3 regions of the Enterobacter cloacae subsp. cloacae ATCC 13047 genome follow, and region 2 is predicted to be linked to each of the others. Evidence: predicted binding sites of a transcription regulator. Region 2 holds the regulator's gene; each other region holds the start of a gene.
The links. Region 2 encodes Fur, which represses iron uptake genes when iron is present. Its sites were predicted from a motif close to ATAATAATGAGAACNACTATCAA; they were not measured.
Positions count from the first base shown of each region.

Region 1: a site for Fur is predicted at 3,061-3,083, ahead of bfd (bacterioferritin-associated ferredoxin). Genes of this name have one in related genera too.
Region 3: a site for Fur is predicted at 5,416-5,438, ahead of ulaG (L-ascorbate 6-phosphate lactonase). Genes of this name have one in related genera too.

Region 1 is NC_014121.1:4,813,146-4,819,644, forward strand. It holds gene rplD (50S ribosomal protein L4) at 1-460, opposite strand, end outside; gene rplC (50S ribosomal protein L3) at 471-1,100, opposite strand; gene rpsJ (30S ribosomal protein S10) at 1,133-1,444, opposite strand; gene ECL_RS23465 (prepilin peptidase) at 1,826-2,299, shown strand; gene bfr (bacterioferritin) at 2,283-2,759, opposite strand; gene bfd (bacterioferritin-associated ferredoxin) at 2,832-3,026, opposite strand; partial or broken gene tuf (elongation factor Tu) at 3,206-4,392, opposite strand; gene fusA (elongation factor G) at 4,462-6,499, opposite strand, start outside.
Region 2 is NC_014121.1:3,082,330-3,088,828, reverse strand. It holds gene glnS (glutamine--tRNA ligase) at 1-505, shown strand, start outside; gene chiP (chitoporin ChiP) at 951-2,348, shown strand; gene chiQ (ChiQ/YbfN family lipoprotein) at 2,393-2,722, shown strand; gene fur (ferric iron uptake transcriptional regulator) at 2,828-3,274, opposite strand; gene fldA (flavodoxin FldA) at 3,565-4,095, opposite strand; gene ybfE (LexA regulated protein) at 4,251-4,538, opposite strand; gene ybfF (esterase) at 4,667-5,440, opposite strand; gene seqA (replication initiation negative regulator SeqA) at 5,624-6,172, shown strand; gene pgm (phosphoglucomutase (alpha-D-glucose-1,6-bisphosphate-dependent)) at 6,197-6,499, shown strand, end outside.
Region 3 is NC_014121.1:576,293-582,791, forward strand. It holds gene ECL_RS02790 (methyl-accepting chemotaxis protein) at 1-1,502, opposite strand, end outside; gene yjfN (DUF1471 family protease activator YjfN) at 1,673-1,960, opposite strand; gene bsmA (biofilm peroxide resistance protein BsmA) at 2,097-2,426, opposite strand; gene yjfP (esterase) at 2,564-3,286, shown strand; gene ulaR (HTH-type transcriptional regulator UlaR) at 3,283-4,038, opposite strand; gene ulaG (L-ascorbate 6-phosphate lactonase) at 4,149-5,213, opposite strand; gene ulaA (PTS ascorbate transporter subunit IIC) at 5,573-6,499, shown strand, end outside.

The sequences.
Region 1 (6,499 bases), 1.7 Mb from region 2:
CCAGCTCACCGGTGATGATCAGCACATCTTCCAGAGCCATGTCTTTCAGTTTCTGTGCCAGCAGCTTAGTTTTAGGCGCTTCTACAGAGAACTTCTCGACAACGATCAGACGATCCTGACGTACCAGCTCGGACAGGATGCTTTTCAGCGCGCCGCGGTACATCTTTTTGTTAACTTTTTGACTGTGGTCCTGTGGACGCGCAGCGAAGGTCACGCCACCTGAACGCCAGATCGGGCTCTTGATAGAACCTGAACGCGCACGGCCGGTACCTTTCTGGCGCCATGGCTTTTTGCCAGAACCAGTTACTTCAGCACGAGTCTTCTGAGCACGAGTACCCTGACGAGCACCAGCTGCATAAGCAACAACAACCTGGTGAACCAGCGCTTCGTTGAAATCACGACCGAAGGTAGTTTCGGAAACAGTCAGCGCGCTCTGCGCGTCTTTCAATACTAATTCCATTGCTATCCCCTTACGCCTTCACAGCTGGTTTAACGATCAGGTCGCTACCGGTTGCACCCGGGACCGCACCTTTAACCAGCAGCAGGTTGCGCTCAGCGTCAACACGTACTACGTCCAGGCTCTGAACAGTTACACGTTCGTTGCCCAGCTGACCTGCCATTTTCTTGCCTTTGAACACTTTGCCCGGAGTCTGGTTCTGACCGATAGAACCCGGAACGCGGTGAGACAAGGAGTTACCGTGAGTAGCGTCCTGGGTACGGAAGTTCCAGCGCTTAACGGTACCAGCAAAACCTTTACCTTTAGAGGTACCGGTTACGTCAACTTTTTTAACGTCAGCAAACAGCTCAACGCTAATGTCCTGACCTACGGTGAACTCTTCGCCTTCAGCAAGACGGAATTCCCACAGACCACGGCCAGCTTCAACGCCAGCTTTAGCGAAGTGACCCGCTTCTGGTTTGGTTACACGGTTAGCTTTTTTAGCACCAGTGGTAACCTGAATAGCGCGGTAGCCATCGTTAGCCAGATCTTTAACCTGAGTAACGCGGTTTGCTTCAACTTCGATTACGGTTACTGGGATAGAAACGCCATCTTCAGTGAAGATGCGGGTCATACCCACTTTTTTACCGACTAAACCAATCATTGTTTCAACCTCTCAATCGCTCGATGACCTGATTAACCCAGGCTGATCTGCACGTCTACACCGGCAGCCAGATCCAGACGCATCAGAGCATCAACGGTTTTCTCAGTTGGCTCAACGATGTCAACCAGACGCTTGTGAGTGCGGATTTCGTACTGATCACGCGCGTCTTTGTTAACGTGCGGGGAGATCAGAACGGTGAAGCGCTCTTTGCGGGTCGGCAGCGGGATCGGACCACGGACTTGCGCACCAGTGCGCTTAGCAGTCTCGACGATTTCCGCGGTTGATTGATCGATCAGACGATGATCAAACGCTTTAAGGCGGATACGGATTCTTTGGTTCTGCATGAGACCAGAGCTCCAATTATTTTATAAACGAAAATGATTACTCCTCAAACCCATTACGATTGATGGGAGAGTGTAACCGTTCTTACGTAGCTCCCCAATTGGGAGCATTGTTGAGTAACAAAATGAGTCACTCCGGTTCAGATTGAACCCGCCGTCAATTACGACAAGCCCGCGCATTATACGTAAATCTGGGCAAGACGCAAGTGCCGTTTAGAATTTAAGCGCTAAAGGTGTACCTTGCGTAAGGCCTCGCACTGTTTTCTGCAATCCGTCCCCTTTCTTCTGTTCTTATGAAACCACTACGCAATTACATTTTTTGGCTATTGCCAGGCATTCGTGGTGTGAAGAGTATTCGCTGAAATTCACCTTGAGGTTTCGTTCATGCTTACTCTCCTCCCCTTCCTGCTCATCTATTTTGTTCTCTCAGGTTTACTGGTGCGTGAAGATATTCGCTCAGGCATTCTCCCTGATAAATACCTCTGTCCCCTGTTATGGGCTGGTTTGCTCTATCAACTCTGTCTTCACCCTGATTTTCTGCCTGGCGCAGTGGTCGGGGCGATGGCAGGGTATGTCGGCTTTGCCATGATCTACTGGGGTTATCGGCTTATATTTCGCCGTGAAGGGATGGGCTATGGCGATGTGAAGTATCTTTCGGCACTCGGTGCATGGCATGGTTGGTGCGTGTTGCCCGAACTGGCACTGGTTGCCGCACTATTGGCGCTGCTCTACCTTCTTATGACTTCGTTGTTCAACCCTGCCAGACGGACATTAAAAAACCCACTGCCTTTTGGGCCATTTCTGGCGGCAGCGGGTTTATGCGTAGGTTGGCAGACGCTCGTTAATCTTCCACTTTAATCTGCGACTGGAGATAGTTTTGCAGGCCAATTTTGCCAATGAGATCCAGCTCGGTTTCCAGCCAGTCGATATGCCCTTCTTCATCGGCCAGAATCTGGATCATCATATCGCGGCTAACGTAGTCATGGACACTGTCTGCGTAGGCAATAGCTTCGCGAAGGTCTTTTGCGCCTTCAAGTTCAAGTCTGAGATCGGATCGCAGCATCTCTTCAACATCTTCACCGATGCCGAGTTTACCGAGGTCCTGCAGGTTGGGGATGCCTTCGAGAAATAAAATACGCTCGATATATTTATCGGCATGTTTCATCTCATCGATGGATTCGTGATACTCAACGTCGTTGAGGCGCATGAGGCCCCAGTTTTTAAACATTCTCGCATGGAGAAAATACTGATTGATTGCGACAAGCTCATTTCCCAATAATTTATTGAGATAACTTATGATTTTAACATCACCTTTCATTATATAGTCCCTCCGCTTCCACTCATTGAAGCGTAGATCGGGCTACAGGGATGTCAAAAAAAAGATGGGCGCTTACGCGATCTCTTTGTATTCCGGGATCTGCATCAGTTCATCCTGCATGATTTCACGCGCTGCGCGTACGCATTTACCGCATTGATTTCCCACTGGAACAAACTTGCGAAGTTGCTGGAAGGACTGTGGCTGAAACTGGCGAACGGCCTGACGTATTTTTGTGTCACTCACACCATTACATAAACAAACGTACATAAAGACTCCCGTTCAAAATATGCGCAAAGTGTAAGTGAGAATGGTTATGATTACAATAGCACAAACGCCAGTATACGGGGCGGGAGCAAACAAAAAATGCGAAAATTTGTGACAAGTACACACGCTAAGAAAACAAAAAAGGACGCCGAAGCGTCCTTTTTTTATTCGGGGATAATTAATTAGCCCAGAACTTTAGCAACAACGCCCGCGCCAACGGTACGGCCGCCTTCACGGATTGCGAAACGCAGACCGTCGTCCATCGCGATTGGGTGGATCAGAGTCACAACCATCTTGATGTTGTCGCCTGGCATTACCATCTCTACGGCCTTCTGGCAGTTCGATGGTACCGGTCACGTCAGTTGTACGGAAGTAGAACTGTGGACGGTAGCCTTTGAAGAACGGAGTATGACGGCCGCCTTCGTCTTTGGACAGGATGTACACTTCAGATTCGAACTTGGTGTGTGGCTTGATTGTAGCCTGGCTTCGCCAGAACCTGACCACGTTCGATTTCTTCACGTTTGATACCACGCAGCAGAACACCAACGTTCTCACCAGCACGGCCTTCGTCCAGCAGTTTGCGGAACATTTCAACGCCAGTACAGGTAGACTTCGCAGTCTCTTTGATACCAACGATTTCAACTTCTTCACCCACTTTGATGATACCGCGCTCTACACGACCGGTAACAACGGTACCACGACCGGAGATGGAGAATACGTCCTCGATTGGCAGCAGGAATGGCTTGTCAATCGCACGCTCTGGTTCTGGGATGTAAGAATCCAGGTAGCCAGCCAGTTCGATGATTTTCTCTTCCCACTCTGCTTCGCCTTCCAGCGCTTTCAGAGCAGAACCACGAACGATTGGAGTATCGTCGCCTGGGAAATCGTACTGAGACAGCAGTTCACGAACTTCCATCTCTACCAGTTCCAGCAGCTCTTCGTCATCAACCATGTCGCATTTGTTCAGGAACACGATGATGTAAGGAACGCCTACCTGACGACCCAGCAGGATGTGCTCACGAGTCTGAGGCATTGGGCCGTCAGTCGCAGCTACTACCAGGATCGCGCCGTCCATCTGCGCAGCACCGGTGATCATGTTTTTAACATAGTCGGCGTGACCTGGGCAGTCTACGTGTGCGTAGTGGCGAGTCGGGGTGTCATATTCAACGTGAGAGGTGTTGATGGTGATACCACGAGCTTTTTCTTCTGGTGCGTTATCGATCTGGTCGAATGCACGAGCAGAACCACCGTAGGTTTTAGCCAGAACGGTAGTGATTGCAGCAGTCAGGGTAGTTTTACCATGGTCAACGTGGCCGATAGTACCAACGTTGACGTGCGGTTTTGTACGTTCAAATTTTTCTTTAGACACGGCTATATTCCTTACTATAGTGCTCTCCCCTCAGGAGAGAGCACGGGACTTAGGTTTTAATCCTGTGGATTACTTACCACGGGCTTCAATAACGGCCTGAGCAACGTTGTTAGGCGCATCATCATACTTCAGGAATTCCATGGTGTATGATGCACGACCTTTGGTCAGAGAACGCAGCTGAGTTGCATATCCGAACATTTCAGACAGCGGAACTTCAGCGTGGATCTTAACGCCAGTTACTTCGGATTCCTGACCGCGCAGCATACCGCGACGACGGCTCAAGTCACCGATAACGTCACCGGTGTTCTCTTCAGGAGTTTCTACTTCAACCTTCATGATTGGCTCAAGCAGAACTGGTTTTGCTTTCTTAAAGCCTTCTTTAAAGGCAATAGACGCAGCCAGTTTAAACGCCAGTTCAGAGGAGTCAACGTCGTGGTAAGAACCGAAGTGCAGACGGATACCCATGTCAACAACCGGATAGCCAGCCAGAGGGCCCGCTTTCAGCTGTTCCTGGATGCCTTTATCAACGGCAGGGATGTATTCGCCAGGAATTACACCACCTTTGATGTCGTTGATGAACTCGTAACCTTTCGGGTTAGAGCCCGGCTCCAGTGGGTACATGTCGATCACAACGTGACCGTACTGACCGCGACCACCAGACTGCTTAGCGTGTTTACCTTCGATATCGGTAACTTTCGCGCGAATCGCTTCGCGGTAAGCAACCTGAGGTTTACCCACGTTCGCTTCAACGTTGAACTCGCGCTTCATACGGTCAACGATGATGTCCAGGTGCAGTTCACCCATACCTGCGATGATGGTCTGGTTAGATTCTTCATCAGTCCATACGCGGAATGATGGGTCTTCTTTCGCCAGACGGCCCAGAGCCAGACCCATTTTTTCCTGGTCAGCTTTGGTTTTTGGTTCAACCGCGATGGAGATTACCGGCTCAGGGAATTCCATACGCTCCAGAATGATCGGGTGATCCGGGTCACACAGGGTGTCACCGGTGGTCACGTCTTTCAGACCGATAGCTGCAGCGATGTCGCCCGCACGAACTTCTTTGATCTCTTCACGTTTGTTAGCGTGCATCTGTACGATACGGCCAAAACGTTCACGCGCCGCTTTCACGGAGTTCAGGATGGTGTCACCGGAGTTAACCACACCAGAGTAAACGCGGAAGAAGGTCAGGTTACCCACGAATGGGTCGGTAGCAATTTTGAACGCCAGTGCAGAGAACGGCTCGTCGTCGCTTGCGTGACGCTCAGCCGGAGTATCTTTACCGTCGTCCAGGATGCCGTTGATCGCAGGAACGTCAACCGGGGATGGCAGGTAGTCAACTACCGCATCCAGCATCGCCTGAACACCTTTGTTCTTGAACGCAGAACCACAGGTTACCAGGATGATTTCGTTGTTCAGAACACGCTGACGCAGAGCTTTTTTGATCTCTTCTTCAGTCAGTTCTTCACCACCCAGGTATTTCTCCATCAGCTCTTCAGAAGCTTCAGCAGCGGATTCGATCAGGTTCTGGTGCCATTCGTCAGCCAGGTCCTGCATCTCAGCCGGGATATCTTCGTATTCGAAGGTAACGCCCTGGTCTGCATCGTTCCAGTTGATGGCTTTCATTTTCACCAGGTCGATAACGCCGGTGAAGCCTTCTTCAGCACCAATTGCCAGCTGCAGCGGAACAGGGTTCGCGCCCAGACGGGTTTTGATCTGACCAACAACTTTCAGGAAGTTAGCACCCATACGGTCCATTTTGTTAACGAACGCGATGCGTGGAACTTTATATTTGTTCGCCTGACGCCATACGGTTTCAGACTGTGGCTGAACACCACCAACTGCGCAATAAACCATTACCGCGCCGTCAAGAACACGCATGGAACGTTCTACTTCGATGGTAAAGTCAACGTGCCCAGGGGTGTCGATGATGTTTACGCGATGCGGTTCGTACTGCTTAGCCATACCTGACCAGAATGCAGTAGTCGCTGCGGAGGTGATAGTAATACCACGCTCCTGCTCCTGTTCCATCCAGTCCATGGTGGCTGCGCCGTCATGAACTTCACCGATTTTATGGTTTACACCGGTGTAGAACAGAATACGTTCGGTA
Region 2 (6,499 bases):
GATCGATCGCGCTGACTTCCGCGAAGAAGCAAACAAGCAGTACAAGCGACTGGTGCTCGGTAAAGAGGTGCGTCTGCGTAACGCCTATGTGATCAAGGCTGAGCGCGTAGAGAAAGATGCGGAAGGCAACATCACCACGATCTTCTGCACTTACGATGCCGAGACCCTGAGCAAAGATCCAGCGGACGGCCGTAAGGTGAAAGGCGTGATCCACTGGGTCAGTGCATCACACGCGCTGCCGGTAGAGATTCGTCTGTACGATCGTCTGTTCAGCGTGCCTAACCCAGGCGCAGCAGAAGACTTCCTGGCGACCATCAACCCGGAATCGCTGGTCATCAAACAGGGTTACGCTGAGCCATCCCTGAAAGCGGCTGAGGCGGGTAAAGCGTTCCAGTTTGAACGTGAAGGTTACTTCTGCCTGGACAGTCGTCACAGCACCGCTGAAAAACCGGTATTTAACCGTACGGTTGGTCTGCGTGATACCTGGACGAAGATCGGCGAATAATAACGCCGCGCTGGTCAATGAGAAACAAACGCCGCGTAATGCGGCGTTTTTTTATAGAGTGATCATGCCTTTAAAGCAGTAGCCAAATAGCGTTTATAAAAATAACAGGTCAATGTGGTGCTACTTATTTTTTTAAAAAAAGTTTATCCCCTTTCAAAAGTCTGACGCACCGTAAAAAGAATATCATTTAACGCGTTACTTATTGAAAATCGGCCTTTTCCCCCGCCAGTACTGGCATCCCGTTAAATGTTACAAAGCACTACCAATTATGTGCTCTTCGTCATAATCCTGAGTTTTAGCCACCGAAAAGCATTGATAATTCGCGTCGCGAAAAATAACCTAAAGACGGTAGTTATTCGAGGGTATTTCCGACTACCCCTGACCATCAGGTCTTTTATATTTTTCGCCGTTTTAGGCGTTTTAATTCGTCAAAGAGGAATAATCTATGCGTACGTTCAGTGGCAAACGTAGTGCGCTGGCGCTGGCTATTGCCGGTGTGACAGCAATGTCAGGCCTGGTGGTGACGCCAGACGCTAAAGCCGCAGGCTTCATCGATGATTCAACCCTCACGGGCGGTATTTATTACTGGCAGCGTGAACGTGACCGTAAAGATGTCACGGAAGATAAATATAAAACGAACCTTTCTCACTCTACCTGGAACGCCAACCTGGATTTCCAGTCTGGTTACGCTGCCGATATGTTCGGCCTGGATATTGCCGCCTTCACGGCAATTGAAATGGCGGAAAATGGTGACAGCGGCCACCCGAACGAAATAGCCTTCTCCTCCAGTAATAAAGCGTATAAAGAAGACTGGTCCGGAGATAAAAGCGGTATCAGCCTGTATAAAGCTGCTGCGAAATTTAAATACGGCCCGGTATGGGCGCGCGGTGGTTATATTCAGCCAACTGGTCAAACCCTGTTAGCACCACACTGGAGCTTTATGCCAGGTACCTATCAGGGGGCAGAAGCGGGCGCCAATTTTGATTACGGTGACGCAGGTGCGTTGAGCTTCTCGTATATGTGGACCAACGAGTATAAAGCGCCGTGGCATATCGAAATGGACAAGTTCTACCAGAACGATAAAAAGACCAAAGTGGATTATCTTCACTCGCTGGGCGCGAAGTACGACTTTAAAAATGATTTAGTGCTTGAAGCGGCATTTGGTCAGGCGGAAGGTTATATCGATCAGTATTTTGCTAAGGCCAGTTATAAAATTGACATCGCGGGTAGCCCGTTGAGTACCAGCTACCAGTTCTACGGTACGCGAGATAAAGTCAGTGATGGTGGCGTGAATGATATTTATGACGGCACGGCGTGGTTGCAGGCGCTGACCTTCGGCTACAAAGTCGGTCAGGTAGATTTGCGTCTTGAAGGAACGTGGGTAAAAGCGGAAGGGCAGCAGGGCTACTTCCTGCAGCGTATGACCCCAACCTATGCCTCTTCAAACGGTCGTCTGGATATCTGGTGGGATAACCGTTCCGACTTCAACGCCGATGGCGAAAAAGCAGTCTTCTTCGGCGCAATGTATGATCTGAAAAACTGGAACCTGCCAGGCTGGGCGGTGGGGGCATCTTACGCCTACGCATGGGACGCGAAGCCAGCTGATATGGCAACGCCAGACGCATACTACGATCCAAACTATCGTCTCAAAGAATCCGCTTACAGCCTGGATGCGATCTACACCCTGCAGGATGGTCGCGCCAAAGGGACCATGTTCAAACTGCACTTTACACAATACGACAACCACTCCGATATCCCGAGCTACGCGGGCGGTTACGGCAACATCTTCCAGGATGAACGCGACGTGAAATTCATGGTTATCGCACCGTTCACCATCTTCTGATGACTCGTCCGGCGGGGTAATTCCCGCCGGACCGGAGACTACATATGAAAAAGATTGTAATCGTCGCGTTGCTGGCATCGGGACTGGTGGCTTGTGCGCAGAATCAGGCCCCGAAAGAGGACTCCCGTCTGAAAGAAGCCTACAGCGCGTGTATCAATACGGCGGAAGGTTCGCCGGAGAAGATCGAAGCCTGTCAGAGCGTGCTGAATGTGCTGAAAAAAGAGAAAGCGCATGAACAGTTCGCAACCCAGGAGAATATTCGCGTAATGGATTATCAGGCCTGTATCCAGGCGCGTAAAACCGGTAACGATCAGGAAGTCGCGAAGCGTTGCGATCAGATCTGGAAAGAGATTCGCAGCAACAACAGCCATTAACCCGCTGTTATCATGCCCGGTAGCGCTGCGCTGCCGGGCTTTTTTTTGCCAGACCGCAGGCAAAAAAAAGCCAACCTTGCGGCTGGCTCAGAGTATGAAACGTGTTTATTTCGCGTCGTGCGCGTGATCGTCTTCGCGGCAATCGCCTTCAGCGCAATGACCATACAGGTACAGGCTGTGGTTCGTCAGGCGGATACCGTGACGTGCGGCGATTTCACGCTGGCGAGATTCAATGGAATCATCGCTGAATTCAATGACCTTGCCGCAATCCAGGCAGATCAGGTGATCGTGGTGATGCTGTTGAGTCAGTTCGAATACAGATTTACCGCCTTCGAAATTATGACGGGTGACAATGCCCGCGTCATCAAACTGGTTCAGCACACGATAGACGGTTGCCAGCCCAATCTCTTCGCCCATGTCGATAAGACGCTTATAAAGGTCTTCCGCACTGACATGGTGATTGTCTGGACCCTGAAGCACTTCAAGGATTTTTAACCGAGGAAGCGTAACTTTCAGGCCAGCCTTCTTTAATGCGGTATTGTTGTCAGTCATGCGGAATCTGTCCTGTTGCTAAACGATTCACTTCTGTAGGAAGTGACAGAAATTGCACCCGGGATAATGCGTCTCATTATAGAACTGCCATGGCTAAATGAAAACTGCAAGTCTCAGGTAAAGTATGCTTATAAAAACGTGGTATCACCAACAAACTTGCATTGTGAAAGCCACGTTTTATCAGGGGGTCATTGTACAGGTCTGGGCGAAAAAGTTAAAAGATTGTAGCAATTAATTTAATCGGTTTGACCTGGTTTATGGGCGCAACCACCGTTGCGCCGCAAGAATCATCAGGCGTTGAGAATATCGTCCAGGTGCAGCTCTTCACGGATCTGCTTAACCCATTTTTCAACGCGCTCGGCGGTCAGTTCTGGCTGACGATCTTCGTCAATCGCCAGACCCACGAAGTGATCGTCGTCTGCCAGACCTTTAGACGCTTCGAAGTGGTAACCAGCGGTAGGCCAGTGACCTACAATAACGGCACCGTTTGGCTCAATAATGTCGCGGATGGTGCCCAGCGCATCACAGAAGTACTCTGCATAGTCTTCCTGGTCGCCGCAGCCAAACAGGGCAACCAGCTTGCCGTTGAAATCCACCTCTTCCAGCGTTGGGAAGAAATCATCCCAGTCACACTGGGCTTCACCGTAATACCAGGTCGGAATACCCAGCAGCAGGATGTCATAGCCTTCGAGATCTTCTTTGCTGCTCTTGGCGATGTCGTGCACATCGGCAACGTCTTTACCGAGCTGTTTTTGAATGTTTTTTGCGATATTTTCGGTATTGCCGGTATCACTGCCGAAGAAAATGCCGATAATTGCCATGAGTAAAATAACCTCTTGATACTTAATGGTATGGTGGCGCAATTTGTCCACGGATAAAGGCAATAATAGCAGAACAGGCAACCCTGCGGAAACAGCTATCGCGCAGGACTGCACTCTGTGCTACATGAAAAGGGTAATAAAGGGATTTTTCGGACTTATGCCTTACTGCGCATGGTCTCGAGTTGGGTGAGTAACATCTCTTCGATCAGCTCGCTGCGGCTGATATTACGCGCGTCAGCCAGTTCGTTTAGCGCATCGACAGCGTCGGCGTTGAGCTTCAGTTCGACACGCTTAAGCCCACGATTTTTATCGCGTTTAAGCTGGTTGCGTTTATTAATACGCAGCTGTTCGTCGCGCGAAAGCGGATTCGTTTTTGGTCGTCCCGGTCGACGCTCATTCGCGAACAGATCTAGTGTCGTACGGTCCGTTTGTTCTTTGGCCATGATTCTGAGACTTCGGGGGAAACACGCCGCCCTGCTAATGCCTGGGCGATAAGCGCGCCATCATACATCACCAAAAACGGCACGCCAACGACTGGAAGCCCGCAGCCTTCCAGTCGCTCTCTTTTTAATCAATTTGCCGTATCAGTCAGATAGCGGCGAATGGCACGTAAGACGGCGTCTGGTTTTTCCGCATGAACCCAATGTCCGGCGCCAGCTATGACATGAGCGCGTGCCTGCGGGAATTGCGCCAGCAGGGTATCGCGACAGGCGTCGGTAACGTAGGGCGAATTGCCGCCACGAATGAAGAGGGTAGGGTGCGGCCATGCCGGAACGGTTTCCCAACCAACGATGTTATCGTACTGCTCCCACAGCACCGGCACGTTGAAACGCCACTGACCGTCAACGAACGATTTCAGCAGAAACTGGATAACCCCTTCTTCATCCAGATGCTCACGCATAACGACGGCTGCCTGTTGGCGCGTCGAGACGCCAGCGTTGGTCACCGCGTTGATGGCGGCGAAAATCTCATCATGGCGACGGACGTTGTAATCCACCGGGGCGACATCTATGACCACCAGGCCACTTATTCTTTCTGGTGCCAGAGCCGTCAGGGCCATGACCGCTTTGCCGCCCATGGAATGCCCGATCAACGTCACTTTCTCGAGATTGTTGGCATCCAGCGTATCCAGCAGATCCTGCGCCATGGCCGCATAGGTCATCTCTTCTGAACGCCCGGAAAGGCCATGATTTCGCATATCCACCTGCAAAATATCGTGATCGGTAACCAGATCGCGTGCCAGCACGCCCAGGTTATCCAGGCTGCCAAACAGCCCGTGAACCAGTACGATGGGAGGATTCGTGTTCGGCGATTGTGCAGATTGCGCTCGGGTATTCAATTTCATGGCAAAGTTCTTTTTTTAGGTGTGACAGGTTAGGGTATTATGTTGACCATTCTGCCGCCCGGCTGCAAGGTTCCAGTTTAATCTGACTTTTGCCGCCAACCTGGTTTGACGCTATCCGCTGTTGGGATTTGACTTTATAATCTCAACGACTTGTATTCAGATAAGATATCGCACTGGATTAAGATGAAAACAATCGAAGTTGATGACGAACTCTATCAGTTTATTGCCAGCCAAACGCGGCATATCGGGGAGAGCGCGTCCGACATTTTACGGCGCATGCTTAAAATTTCCGCCGCCTCACCGTTTGCTACCCCAGCCACTAAAGATGTCGTGTCTCAGCCGAGTGTTGTTGCACAAGCAAAACCTGCCGCCGTGCAGGTGAAAGACAAAGTACGTGCGATGCGCGAGCTGCTGCTGTCTGATGAATATGCAGAGCAGAAAAAAGCGGTCAACCGCTTCATGCTGGTGCTGTCTACACTTTATTCACTGGATAACAAGGCGTTTGCTGAAGCGACTGAGTCGCTGCACGGTCGCACGCGCGTCTATTTCGCGGGCGACGAGCAGACGCTGCTGCAAAATGGCAACCAGACCAAACCTAAACATGTCCCTGGCACACCGTACTGGGTCATCACCAATACCAATACGGGCCGCAAGTGCAGCATGGTTGAACACATCATGCAGTCCATGCAGTTCCCGGCGGAATTGATTGAAAAGGTTTGCGGTACAATTTAACCCTTGCATCAGAAGGACCCGGTAATGGCAAATCACAGCCGTGCAGGCCAACCTGCACAACAAAGCGATTTGATTAACGTCGCTCAGCTGACCGCGCAGTATTATGTGCTGAAACCGGTCGTGGGCAACGCAGAACACGCAGTGAAGTTTGGGACATCAGGCCATCGCGGTAGCGCGGCACGCCATAGCTTTAACGAACCGCACATTCTGGCCATTGCTCAGGCCATTGCGGAAGAGCGCGCCAAAAACGGTGTTACCGGTCCGTGCTACGTGGGAAAAGATACTCACGCCCTGTCTGAACCGGCATTCATTTCCGTGCTGGAAGTT
Region 3 (6,499 bases), 2.5 Mb from region 2:
ATGTTAGTCTGGAAAGCAATCGACTCAATCACACGCGTGATGTCCTCGATGCGCTTTGAGGCGTCGCGAATATCGTCCATGGTGGAGACCGCGTGCGTCACCGTCTCGCCCCCCTGATGCACCGCGCGTGAGGTTTCCCCCACCAGCTGCTGCGTCTGTTCCATATTGGCCGCGTTTTGCTGCACGGTTGCGGCGAGTTGTTCCATACTCGCGGAGGTCTCTTCAACGCTACTGGCCTGTTTGTTGATCTGCTCTGAGATCTCACCGGTATCAGAGGCCAGGGCGTTAGTGCCCAGATGGATCTCGCCTGCGGCCTCGCGTACCTGCAGGACAATCTTTTGCAGACCGCCGCCGATCCCGTTGATGGCGTCGATAAGCTGGCCAACCTCATCCTGGCGGGTAACGGACAGGCTGGCACGCAGATCGCCTGCCGCATATTGTCGGGCAAGGTGAATGACGTTACGCAGCGGGCGCGTCAGCATGCGACGAATGATGATGACAAACAGCGCGGCAAACAGGACTGACAGCGCCACGCCTGCCAGCAGGAAGCGATCCCGCATCGTGGTGACGCTTGAGAGCAGGACCGATTTATCCACTTCCCCCACGATGGTCCAGTTCCAGCCCGGCAGCGGCGTGTAGGCCATTTTCAGTATGCGACCACCCTCACTTGTGCGTTCCAGCGTGCCCGGGGTATTGCTCAGCAACTGCTGCTGGGTGGCGCTATCCCACTCAGGAAGCTGGCCTTCCCGGTTCGAGTGGAACAGGAACTGTCCGCGCGTTTTACCGTTACTGCGATCCAGCACGAAGAAGTGTCCGCTGTCACCTAAACGACGATTGAGGATTTTTTCGCGCATCACGTTCCAGGAGTGGGTGATATCCACACCAACAAAAATGATCCCAATGACCTGGCCTTCTGCGTTTTTGAACGGCTGATACTGGGTGATATAGCGCTTACCGAACAGCAACGCCAGACCGCGATAGACCTCGCCTTTAGTGACGGCCGCATAGGCCGGGCTGGCAGTGTCCAGAACGGTACCCATTGCCCGATCGCCGTTCTCTTTGCGCAGGGAGGTGGCGACACGGACAAAGTCATTACCGCTGCGCACAAACAGGGTCGAGATTGCCCCTGTACGCGTCAGGAAGTCGTCAGAAAGTGCATTGTTTTCATGCAGGCCTGTTTCACCCCCTTTCAGAAGGGGAACGCTAAGCCCGTTAATGGTCTGGAGTTGATTGCTGTCGACGCTCAAAGGTTGCGGTAAAAAGGTGGTGAACAGCCGGGTATAGCTCTCGACCTCTTCGCTCAGACTGGTGTTAAACATCTGTACCATATCAACCATACCGGTGGACTGGTTATGCAGGTCTTCTACCGCAAGGGCTTCAAGCTGCTGGCTGGCTTTATGGCTGAGCAGAAAAGTGAAAAGCAGAAACAGCGTGGCGACACTCACGCCGGTAAGAAGCGATAGCTTTGCGCCCAGACCCGCACGGCGAAAAAAAGTGATCATAAATTGCTCATTATTGAAAAGGTATGGCTTTTCAACGGCAGGACAGAGCTAACATTTACTTAAATAATGTAACAAAATGTTATCAAATTGTTTTTAATGGGGTTGAAAGAAGATAAAAAATTTGCAAAAACGAAAAGCCACTAAAAATAAGTGGCTTTTATCGGAGGTGATTAGACGTAGAGAATAGCCTGTACGCGCCAATGATCGCTGCGGTTATCTTCCTGCATCTGAATAATTCGATACCAGGAAGCGCCCTGTTCATCGGCTTTTAGTGCCACGACACGTTCAACATCTTGCGGGCTCCCCGAAATGTTATTGACGGAGATCTGGCCAATTTCATTAAGGCCAGTGACGCAATCAGCACTGGCGAATTCTGCTGACTGTGCAGTCGTGCTCACAAGGCCTACTGAGAGCAACAGAGAGGTCAAAGCAAGAGTTCGTTTCATTGTCAGCTCCATTTCACATTTCTCCGGTATCCGCCGGGCACTCCTTCGCAAATAAACTCACTTCCATTGTCGCGGGCATGGAGTTTATTGTGGACAGGAAAATGTCTATGGACGCAAAGCAGTGTAAATGTCGTTCAAATGAAGATCGTTATTTACGGTACAATATAGCCTGTGAATACCACTGTCCCGTAATGATGGTTTCATCGATCATAATGATGACGTAATAATCTGCTTTGGCGGCGGCAGCTTGCGCCTTTATTGACTCCTCTGCGTCATCCGGGGATCCGCGAACCAGCGCGGAGACGGTACCCATTCGTTGTAATCCTTCCGTCTGATTACGACGAATCTCCTGCGGATGGTCGGCGACCGGGGGAGCGGGTTGCGGTGTCCCCTGTAGTGCACTACAGCCACTGAGCAGAACCAGCAACAATAAAGTAGCAAACCTGCGCATAACCATATCTCGTTTCCTGATAGCCATAGTGTAGTTGTCTGCGAATTTAGTTTTGGGGGAATGTTCCCGAAGTGTTATCTGGTACGTATATTTCGAATGAAAATATCGTGAAAGCGTAATCCAGTTCTCAACATTATGAATCATTCATCAGCACAGGGTCGACAATGATTGAAATTGAAACTCGCCGCCTCGGCAATCATGAAATATTACACGCTATCCCTGCGGGAAAAAGTGCACACCCGCTGCCTGTTGTGGTTTTTTATCATGGCTTTACTTCATCGAAGCTGGTGTACAGCTACTTTGCGGTGGCGCTGGCGCAGGCCGGTTTTCGGGTAGTGATGCCGGATGCGCCCGATCACGGTGCACGTTTTACCGGTGATGAACAGGTGCGACTGGGGCAGTTCTGGCAGATTTTGCACGGTAGCCTGAGCGAATTTGCCGGGCTGCGCGATGCGCTTTACCAGGCGGGGCTGGTGGCGGATCAACGGCTGTCGGTGGCCGGCGCATCGATGGGGGGAATGACGGCGCTCGGGATCATGGCTCGTCACCCTGAGGTGACCTCCGTGGCGTGCCTGATGGGCTCGGGCTATTTTACGTCATTGTCAAAAACGCTGTTTCCACCGCAAGACGCGACGGAGATTGATGCGTTGCTGGCCGAATGGGAAGTGACCCGGGCGTTACCGCGTCTGGCCGATCGCCCGTTGCTGTTGTGGCATGGTGACGCGGATGATGTGGTGCCCCCTGGCGAAACCTTCCGTCTCCAGCAGGCACTACAGCGCGAAGGGCTGGACGGCAACCTGACCTGTCTGTGGGAAGCGGGGGTTCGCCACCGTATCACGCCAGCGGCACTGGACGCGACGGTGGACTTTTTCCGCCAGCATCTTTAAACGCGCAGAATTTTGACGCCCTGATCTTCCAGCTTCTGGAGGATCTCTGGATTGGCATGTTTGCCGGTGATCACCATGTCAATCTGTTCGGCGCGGCTGAACAACATGCCAGCTCGCTCGCCGACTTTGCTGCTGTCGACCAGTACGACGAGCTTGCCCACGACGTTAAGCATATTTTGCTCTGCCATCGCGGTTAACATGTCGGTTTTGTAGAGCCCGTCCGCGGTCAGGCCTTTGCCGCTGGTAAACATCCAGTGCCCGGCATAGAGGCTGTTTTCGCTATCCTGGGGACTGAGGGTAATGGATTGGCTCTTATTATACTGGCCGCCCATGATCACCACGCTTTCATGTTCCTGATCGATAAGATAGTTAGCCAGCGGCAGATAGTTGGTGATGATTTGCACCGGTTTACCGCACATCTCGCGGCCCAGCAGAAATGCCGTGGAGCCGCAGTTGATCACCACGCTCTCACCCGGGTTGACCAGCTGTGATGCGGCTCTGGCAATGCGCACTTTTTCATCGTGGTTTTGCGCCTGATGGATGTTCATCGGCGTCCAGCGGGGGCGCTGCTGGCTGATGGCTTCCGCGCCGTTACGGACTTTTTTCAGCTTACCGCTCTCATCCAGCTTGTTGATATCGCGTCGTGCCGTCGCGGGTGAAATCCCTAAACGTTCGATCACTTTCTCGACGGTGATAAACCCTGTTTGCGCCAGGAGTTCCAGTAATATTTGATGCCGTTGCGCTTCCGTCATGAGCTATTCCGATAAGAATTGATTTGAAAAGATGATATTTGAAATAGCGTGAAATTACTAAAATAAATATGAAATCGCCAGACGCAAGGTCTGGCGATGGGGGTTCACAATCAGAGGAATGACTTGAACGGCAGGTCTGGCTCAATGGTGAAGCAATCATCGAAACCGCGTGGGTAGTGATACTCAAGATTGTCTTTGTCCAGCGGCCAGGTGAACTTGCCGCCTACCTGCCAGATAAATGGCTTGAAGCCATACTTCAGACGGTCTTTTTTCATCTCCCACAGTACGCGGATTTCCTGCGGATCGGCCTGGAAGTTTGACCAGATATCGTGGTGGAAAGGAATCACTACTTTGGTGTTCAGTGCTTCCGCCATGCGCAGCATATCGGCGCTGGTCATTTTGTCGGTAATGCCGCGTGGGTTCTCGCCGTAGGAGCCCAGCGCCACGTCAATCTGATGCTCGTTACCATGCTTCGCATAGTAGTTGGAGTAGTGAGAATCACCGCTGTGGTACAGGGAACCGCCAGGGGTTTTAAACAGATAGTTCACTGCTCGCTCATCCATGCCGTCTGGCAGGACGCCTGCGGCTTTCTGGTCAGCAGGCAGGGTGATCAGCGCGGTGCGGTCAAAGGCGTCCAGCGCATGGATTTCAATGTCTTTAATTTTCACCACGTCGCCTGGCTTCATGACGATGCAGCGCTCTTTCGGCACGCCCCAGCCAATCCAGAGATCCACGCAGGTCTGCGGTCCGATAAACGGCACGTCGTCCGCGCAGTTTTGCATCACCGCTGCCGCCACGTTTACATCGATGTGATCGTTATGATCGTGGGTGGAAAGGACGGCGTCGATCTGGCGAATGGCAAAAGGATCAAGAACAAACGGCGTGGTGCGCAGGTTCGGCTGCAATTTTTCGACACCTGCCATGCGCTGCATCTGATGACCTTTTTTCATCAGCGGATTGCCGTGGCTCTGTTTGCCGGTACCGCACCAGAAATCAACGCAAATATTGGCGCCACCCTCGGATTTCAGCCAGATGCCGGTGCAACCCAGCCACCACATTGCAAACGTACCAGGAGCAACCTGTTCCTGCTCAATCTCTTCATTCAGCCAGCTGCCCCATTCCGGGAAGGTGCTCAGAATCCATGATTCACGGGTGATGGTGTTCACTTTACTCATCGTTTTGACTCCTGGTTTAATCAAAAGTAATCATTTGGTGATTTGTTGTGATTAATGCTGGCACTCTTTGAATCGGTTTGCAACGAGTAAATTGAGGAAATTTATCTTCGCCATGTCACAGATAATCTATTTCTACGTTGTTAGAATATCCGCTATCAATGATTAATTGTATGAATTATAAGAAATAATTTATGCGTGGGAATCGATAGTGAAAATCATTACTAACACCATGGAAATAATTTGCGTGATACGTCACAAATAATCAAATGCAATCTTGTGGTGATTATTTGTGATTAATAGAGTGATGGCACCAACCGAACAGGGATTACCCCCTCGTGTTCTCATTTCTGGAGAGAGTTATGGAGATCCTCTACAACGTCTTTACCGTTTTTTTTAATCAGGTAATGACTAACGCCCCGCTTTTGCTGGGTATCGTGACGTGCCTGGGCTACATCCTTCTGCGCAAAAGCGTCAGCGTCATCATCAAAGGCACAATCAAAACCATCATCGGTTTCATGCTGTTGCAGGCGGGTTCAGGCATTCTGACCAGCACGTTTAAGCCTGTGGTTGCGAAGATGTCGGAGGTGTATGGCATCAACGGCGCCATCTCTGACACCTACGCGTCGATGATGGCCACCATTGACCGCATGGGAGATGCCTACAGTTGGGTGGGGTACGCGGTACTGCTCGCGCTGGCGTTGAACATCATTTACGTTCTGCTGCGCCGCATTACCGGCATCCGCACCATCATGCTGACTGGCCACATTATGTTCCAGCAGGCCGGGCTGATTGCGGTGTCTCTCTATATCTTCGGCTACCCCATGTGGACCACGATTATCTGCACCGCCGTGCTGGTATCGCTCTACTGGGGTATCACCTCCAACATGATGTACAAGCCGACGCAGGAGGTCACCGACGGCTGCGGTTTCTCCATCGGCCATCAGCAGCAATTCGCCGCCTGGCTCGCTTACAAGGTCGCACCGTACCTGGGTAAAAAAGAGGACAGCGTAGAAGATCTCAAGCTGCCGGGCTGGCTGAATATCTTCCACGACAACATCGTCTCAACCGCCATTGTGATGACCATCTTCTTCGGCGCCATTCTGCTCTCCTTCGGGATTGATGTGGTGCAGGCGATGGCGGGGAAAACGCACTGGACGGTTTATATCCTGCAGACCGGTTTCTCCTTCGCGGTAGCCATTTTCATCATTACCCAGGGCGTCCGTATGTTTGTTGCCGAACTGTCTGAAGCCTTTAATGGGATCTCCCAACGCCTGATTCCTGGTGCG